One region of the Bradyrhizobium sp. USDA 327 genome, then DNA from elsewhere that is predicted to be linked to it. Evidence: predicted binding sites of a transcription regulator. Region 1 holds the regulator's gene; the other holds the start of a gene.
The links. The regulator PhoB, encoded in region 1, activates phosphate uptake and scavenging genes when phosphate is short. The targets are predictions, from matches to a motif close to TGTCATNNANCTGTCAT.

Region 1 (3,880 bases):
AACATCAATCTGGCGCTCGGCACCAATCGCGTCACGGCCTTCATCGGCCCGTCCGGCTGCGGCAAGTCGACCCTGCTGCGTATCTTCAACCGGATGTACGACCTCTACCCGGGCCAGCGCGCCACCGGCCAGCTCATGCTCGACCACACCAACATGCTCGACCCCAAGCTCGACCTCAATCTGCTGCGCGCGCGGGTCGGGATGGTGTTCCAGAAGCCGACCCCGTTCCCGATGACGATCTACGAGAACATCGCCTTCGGGATCCGCCTCTACGAGAAGATCTCGAAATCGGAGATGGACGATCGCGTGGAGAAGGCGCTGCGCGGCGGCGCGCTGTGGAACGAGGTCAAGGACAAGCTCAATGCCTCCGGCCTGTCGCTCTCCGGCGGCCAGCAGCAGCGCCTCTGCATTGCCCGTACCGTCGCGGTGCGGCCCGAGGTGATCCTGTTCGACGAGCCCTGCTCGGCGCTCGACCCGATCTCGACCGCCAAGGTCGAGGAGCTGATCCAGGAATTGTCCGAGAACTACACGATCGCGATCGTCACCCACAACATGCAGCAGGCGGCCCGCGTCTCCGACAAGACCGCCTTCATGTATCTCGGCGAGCTGATCGAGTTCGACGACACCAGCAAGATCTTCACGTCGCCGACCGACCGGCGCACGCAGGATTACATCACCGGCCGGTTCGGCTGAGGAGACGGAACATGGGTTCTGAACATACCGCAAAGGCTTTCGATACCGACCTCCAGGAACTCACCCGCCTGGTCGCCGAGATGGGCGGCATCGCCGAGCGCATGATCGTCGATTCCGTCGACGCGCTGATCCGCCGCGACGTCGCGCTCGGTCAACGCGTCGTCGCCACCGACGCCGAACTCGACACGCTGCAGAAGCGCATCGAGGAGCGCGCCGTGCTCACCATCGCCCGCCGCCAGCCGATGGCCGTTGATCTGCGCGAGATCGTCGGGGCCATGCGCGTCGCGACCGATCTCGAGCGCATCGGCGATCTCGCCAAGAACATGGGCAAGCGCGTCGCAGCGCTGGAGACGGATTTTCATCCGCTGAAACTGTTCCGCGGCCTGGAACACATGACCGACCTCGTACAGCAGCAGGTCAAGTCGGTGCTGGACGCCTATGCCGCGCACGATCTGCCGGCAGCGATGGCGGTGTGGAAGGGCGACGAGGAAGTCGATGCCATCTGCACCTCGCTGTTCCGCGAACTCCTCACCTACATGATGGAGGATCCGCGCAACATCTCGTTCTGCATCCATTTGATGTTCTGTGCCAAGAACATCGAGCGGATCGGCGACCACGCCACCAACATCGCCGAGACCGTATTCTACATGATCGAGGGTCAGGCGATCACCGACAAGCGGCCGAAGGGCGACATGACGACCTTCGCCACGACGGTGCCGAATACCTAAACGGTGCCGAATACCCAAGGAGCGACGACAACATGGGCGCACGCATTATGGTGGTTGAGGACGAGGAAGCTCTCACCGAGCTTCTTCGCTACAACCTCGAAGGCGACGGCTATGACGTTGAGACGGTGATGCGCGGCGATGATGCCGACACCCGCCTCAAGGAGCACATTCCCGATCTGATCGTGCTCGACTGGATGCTGCCGGGCCTGTCGGGCATCGAGCTGTGCCGGCGGCTGCGCACCCGTCCCGAAACCAAGCAGCTTCCGATCATCATGCTGACCGCGCGCGGCGAAGAAAGCGAGCGGGTGCGGGGACTTGCGACCGGTGCCGACGACTACATCGTCAAGCCGTTCTCGGTGCCGGAGCTGCTGGCGCGCGTGAAGGGCCTGCTCAGGCGCGCCAGCCCCGAGCGGCTCGCCACCGTGCTCGCCTATGGCGACATCGAGCTCGACCGCGACAAGCGCCGCGTGGCGCGTTCGGGCCGGCCGATTGATCTCGGCCCGACCGAATATCGTCTGCTGGAGTTCTTCCTGGAGCATCCCGGCCGCGTGTTCTCGCGCGAGCAGCTGCTCGATAGCGTCTGGGGCCGCGACATCTACATCGACGAGCGCACTGTCGACGTCCACATCGGCCGCCTGCGCAAGCTGCTCAATCTCGGCCGGGAGCAGGATCCGATCCGCACCGTGCGTGGCGCCGGCTATGCGCTGGACGATCGGTTCGCGAAGGCGGAGCAGACCTGAGTTTTGTGGATGTCGAATTAGCGAGCCGCGGCAACAATCTTGGCCGTCATCCCGGGGCGCGCGTAGCGCGAGCCCGGGATCCATAACCACAAGACGTGGTTTGGCGAAGACTCGCAGTAGCCATCTCGCGCAATCACTGCGCCCTGTGGTTATGGATCCCCGCCTCCGCGGGGATGACACCGAGTAAGTCGAGCCGTCATCGTGTGACGGCTGCAGTCAGCTAAATCCGCAAACTCACCGCGTGCCCGGCTTCGCCGGCGCGCGCCGGCGATCCGCTGCGGGTTGATACGCCACGCGCGAATGCTGGGCGCAATAGGGCAGGCCGGAGAGCGCCTTGCCGCCGCAGAAGAAGAAATCCGGGCTCGAGGGATCTCCGACCGGCCAGTGGCAGGTCGCCTCGTTCAGCTCCAGCAGCGACAGCCGCTGGTTCATCGGCACCACATTGTCGTAGGTGACGGGTTCGGCCTCCACCTCGACCTCGAAGGCCTGCGCCAGCGCGGTGTTGCCGCGGGCAACGGGGCGGGTCACCCGCATCATGTGCTGCGCGGGCCGCGCCTTGCGCGGCCGGGGCGCTGCCGACGAAGGGCTCTTGGCGCGGCCGGACAGGCCGAGCCGGTGCACTTTGCCGATCACGGCATTGCGGGTCACATTGCCGAGCTCCGCCGCGATCTGGCTGGCCGAAAGTCCGGCCTCCCAAAGCTTCTTCAGCTGCTCGACGCGATCATCGGACCAGGTCAAAACCGTCATTGCACCCTTTCCCTCGCTGCGCGCCTACCATCCTGGGGCCTTCGCAGCGATTGCCTAAGCCTTGAAAAACCCGTGCGGCCAGAATCCCTTAAGGCTCGCCGGGCGCGCTCAAGACGCCCGAACGTTTACGCCGGTACATGAGGACTTAAGGGATCAGAACTGCTGCACGAGATGTCGTATCTGACAGTCCAAACGCTACAATATGGCGTGACTCCCGCGCAAGAGTCCGCCGACTCGCGTCCACATGTTCCGTGGTGAAAATCCCGCGAAATCGGCACCGCAAGACTACGGATTCAGCGTTTCGCGGGGCTTTCCGGGCGGCATTGACACCCGTCTTGCCAGGCATAAGATAGTCCTACGTGCCGCCCTTAAAAGGCGGCACGTTTCGTTTTCCGGGCCGGTCAATGGTGCGTTGCGTAATGCGCGCGTCACACCGTCCGCAACATTCAAGTGACGTCATGACGAACAGCGCCGCGCCGCATTTGCTCCCCGTTTTCGCCAGGGCCGACCTCGGTTTCGAGCGCGGCGAAGGCTGCTGGCTGATCGCAACCAATGGGGATCGCTATCTCGATTTCACCTCCGGCGTGGCGGTGAATGCGCTCGGCCATGCGCATCCCACTCTGGTCAAGGCGTTGCAGGAGCAGGCGACGAAGCTCTGGCACATGTCGAACCTGTTCCAGAGCCCGGACGGCGAGAAGCTCGCGGCGCGTCTGTGCAATGAGAGTTTTGCGGACTTCGTGTTCTTCTGCAATTCCGGCGCCGAGGCGCTGGAAGGCGTGATCAAGCTGGTGCGCCACCATCACTTCTCCAAGGGGCATCCTGAGCGCTACCGCATGATCACATTCGAGGGCGCCTTCCATGGCCGCACACTGGCGACGCTGGCCGCCACCGGCTCTGCAAAATATCTCGAGGGCTTCGGCCCGCCGATGGACGGCTTCGACCAGGTGCCGCATGGCGACCTGGAAGCTGTGA
Region 2 (3,880 bases), 730 kb from region 1:
ACCTGACCGGAATGGGCTCGTTCCTGTTCATGGGCCTGATCGGCATCGTCCTCGCCAGCCTGGTGAACCTGTTCCTGGCCAGCTCGATGCTGCAGTTCATCGTGTCGGTGGTCGGCGTGCTGGTGTTCTCGGGCCTCACCGCCTGGGACACCCAGCGGCTGAAGAACGACTACATCTACGGCTACGCCTCGGCCGGCGGTGACATCGCAGAGCGTGCGGCCATCACCGGCGCGCTGTCACTGTACCTGAACTTCATCAACCTGTTCACGCTGCTGCTGCAGCTGCTCGGCCAGCGCGAGTAAGCGACGACCTGAGTGAACGACATGAACCCCGGCCGAGAGGCCGGGGTTTTTGTATGCGTAACACTCCGTCATGCCCGACCATGACGCATGCGGAAACAGCGTTGCTCGTTGCAATACCGCTGCTATCTTGCCGCCATGTCCGCACCCGAAATCAGGCCCACCACCGAGGCCGACCTTCCCGCCATCACCGCCATCTACCAGCAGGCCGTCCGCGAGGGCACGGCGACATTCGAGCTGGAGCCGCCCGACCTCGCCGAGATGACGCGTCGCTACCGCACGCTGATCGACGGCGGCTATCCCTATTTCGTCGCCATGCTCGATGGCAGCATTGCCGGCTATGCCTATGCCGGCGCCTACCGGCCGCGGCCGGCCTACCGCTTCACGGTGGAGAACTCGATCTATCTCGACCCCGCCTTCCACCGCCGCGGTGTCGGCTCGTTGCTGCTGGAACGGCTGATCACCGAATGCGAGGCGCGCGGCTTTCGCCAGATGATCGCCGTGATCGGCGATTCCGCCAATGCCGGATCGATCGGCGTGCACACCAAAGCCGGCTTCAAGATGATCGGCACGCATCCCAATGTCGGGCTGAAATTCGGCCGCTGGCTGGACACGGTGATGATGCAGCGCGACCTCGGCGAGGGCGCAAGCACGGTGCCGGAGAGGTAGGTTCTGTAGCCCGGGTGAGCGCAGCGATACCCGGGGAACGCTGCGAGACAAGACCCGGATGTCGCTGCGCTCATCCGGGCTGCGAAAGTCCCGTCACACCACCGCCAGCTTCCGATCGATCACCAGCAACACCCGCTCAAGCTCATGGCCGCGGCGCAGGATCAGCCCGGTCGCCGAGATCACGCTGTACATGCCCTGCTTGCGCGCGAGCCGCGGGTCCTTCTCGATGCGATAGATCGGCACTTCCGAGGCGCGGCGATAGACCGAGAACACGGCGCGGTCCTTCAGAAAGTCGATGGCGTAGTCGCGCCACTCGCCGTCGGCGACCATGCGGCCGTAGAGATTGAGAATCCGGTGCAGCTCGAGCCGGTTGAACGTCACCCGGTTCGGCTGCGCATTCGCAGCGGCGGGGCGCGCCGCCGCGCGCTGCTCGCTCGGATCGGCATCCTCCGACATCAGGCTCATGGGAAGCGCCTCCTCATCGCACGCCATGACCGCGTCCGCGAAGACCGTCCCCGGAACCGCGGCTCATGACAATTGCATGATCGCGCCAACCGTTCCGCGCCGCAAGGGGCTCAACCCACCGAATCGGCCCCGGGTCAGGGCACACGCAGGGGTGGAACTTTGTCGCGGCAAACCGTCACGGGATCGTTAGCAGGAATCATAGTCTCGCCGTTTTTCCGCCCACCGCCTGCCGCCCTGCATTGCGATAAGGGCTTCCGTGCGTTGACCCGGTCCTTTCGGTTCCGGATTCCTCAGCCCCCAGCCCCCCGGGGTCGAACAGGATCGGGTCTGTACGCACGGCAAGGAGGGCCAACGCAAGTTGGTCCTTTTTTGTTTGTGTCGGGATGTTGCCGGCCGCTGTCATTCCGGGGCGCGCGAAGCGCGAGCTACGGTGCGCAATTGCGCACCTGAGAATCCATTTCTCAGCTCAGATGATGGATCAATGGATCCCGGGCTCGCGCCAACTGGGGCGCCCCGGAATGACGAGAGCCTGATTGTCTTGAGTACCTCTGCGCTTCAATGCAGCGACGTGTACGCCGCGCCGAGCATCGGGCCGGGCTTCTCCCGGCTGCCGTCCTGGACATAGACCACCGCGCCGTCGACGCCGTCGCGCGTGAGGTTCTCGATCGGCACCGTCCAGCTTTCCGGACGGCCGGTCCAGTCGCCGACCTTGAGCAGGTTGCGTACCACGTTGTGATAGGTGACCTGCTGTCCGCGATTCTCGCCGCGGGTGATCGCGATCGGCACCGACTTGGCGATCGAGCAGATCCAGACCTCGCCGTGCGAGACCGCGGGCTCCTTGCTTGCGGCCACCGAGACGTTGATGTGCTTGCCCGACAGTGACATCGTCACCGGCACGCTCATCACGCCGGTGCCCTTGTCGGTCTTGCCGATCGCATTCTCGATGCCGGCGCGATCGCTGCCGATGACATGCGTTGAGCCGTTGACGACGGCCTGCGGCGTGTAGACCTCGCGGTCGCCGCGCATCCGCGAATAGGCACGCTGCCGTGCAGAGAAGCGCGAGTCCGCCAGCGTGTCTTTCCAGCCGAGATAGTCCCAATAGTCGATCGGCATGCTCAACGCGATGATCGACGGGTCTTTCGAGAGATCGCCGATGATCTGGTCGGCGGGCGGGCAGGAGGAGCAGCCCTGCGAGGTAAACAATTCAACAACGGCGCGGGGATCAGCCTGAGCGGGACGGATGACAGCGATGATCGCGCAGATGCCGAGAGCTCCCGTCCAGAGGGCATTGGACCAGCGCGAAATCGGATGAGAAGCCGTCATTGTCGTCATGTCGAACGCCGCACACCATTGCTCGTGGAAAGGGGAATCTTATCGCCGGATGGTCACCGTAGTCTTACGGGGCGCGGTACATTCGTCCGTCCAGGCAACCGTCCAAGGGACGGTTTTTCGCCGGGCGGGCCCATCTGAAACGTACCGCAAACGCGCGAAGGCGGCCTTTGATAGGCCGCCTTCGTTTTGGCTTCTACTCACTTCGCAGTGAGCCATCGTTCACAAATCCGCGCTTACGCCGCGAGCTTGCGCAGCACGTAGTGCAGGATGCCGCCGTTGCGGTAGTAGTCGAGCTCGTCCAGCGTATCGATGCGGCAGAGCAGCGAAACGCGCTGCAGCGAACCGTCGCCGGAGACGATCTCCGCAGTCAGCTTCTGGCGCGGCTTGAGGTCGCCGACGAGGCCGCGCAGCGTAACCTTCTCGTCACCCTTCAGACCCAGCGACGACCATGAGGTGCCTTCCTCGAAGGTCAGCGGCAGCACGCCCATGCCGACCAGGTTGGAGCGGTGGATGCGCTCGAAGCTCTGGCAGATCACGGCGCGAACGCCGAGCAGACGCGTGCCCTTCGCCGCCCAGTCGCGCGAGGAGCCGTTGCCGTACTCGGCGCCGGCGAACACCACCAGCGGCACCTGCTCCTGCTGGTACTTCATCGCGGCGTCGTAGATCGACATCTGCTCGCCGTCGGGCCAGTGCTTGGTGAGGCCGCCTTCCGGGATGTTGCCGTCGGCGCCCTTCAGCATGAAGTTCTTGATGCGGATGTTGGCGAAGGTGCCGCGCATCATCACTTCATGGTTGCCGCGGCGCGTGCCGTACTGGTTGAAGTCGGCCGGACGCACCTGGTGCTCGCTGAGATACTTGCCAGCGGGCGAGGTCAGCTTGATCGAACCGGCCGGCGAGATGTGGTCGGTGGTGATCTTGTCGCCGAACATGGCGAGGATGCGCGCCTCGACGATGTCGGTGACCGGCTCCGGCTCCTTCTTCATACCGTCGAAATAAGGCGGGTTCTGCACATAGGTCGAAGACATGTTCCAGCGATAGGTCTCGCTCTCGACCGTCTTGATCTTGCGCCAGTTGGTGTCGCCCTTGAACACGTCGGCATACTTCTTCTTGAAGAT

Region 2: ABIA42_RS32355 (DUF2794 domain-containing protein) is a predicted target of PhoB. The motif match lies at 1,499-1,515, and genes of this name have one in related genera.

What each region holds. Positions count from the first base shown of each region.
Region 1 is NZ_JBGCCW010000001.1:7,580,768-7,584,647, forward strand. Features, by position in the region: gene pstB (phosphate ABC transporter ATP-binding protein PstB) at 1-693, shown strand, start outside; gene phoU (phosphate signaling complex protein PhoU) at 705-1,421, shown strand; gene phoB (phosphate regulon transcriptional regulator PhoB) at 1,454-2,161, shown strand; gene ABIA42_RS35720 (GcrA family cell cycle regulator) at 2,396-2,908, opposite strand; gene ABIA42_RS35725 (aspartate aminotransferase family protein) at 3,367-3,880, shown strand, end outside.
Region 2 is NZ_JBGCCW010000001.1:6,846,453-6,850,332, forward strand. Features, by position in the region: gene ABIA42_RS32345 (Bax inhibitor-1/YccA family protein) at 1-302, shown strand, start outside; gene ABIA42_RS32350 (N-acetyltransferase family protein) at 438-968, shown strand; gene ABIA42_RS32355 (DUF2794 domain-containing protein) at 1,062-1,433, opposite strand; gene ABIA42_RS32360 (thioredoxin family protein) at 1,989-2,765, opposite strand; gene acnA (aconitate hydratase AcnA) at 2,999-3,880, opposite strand, start outside.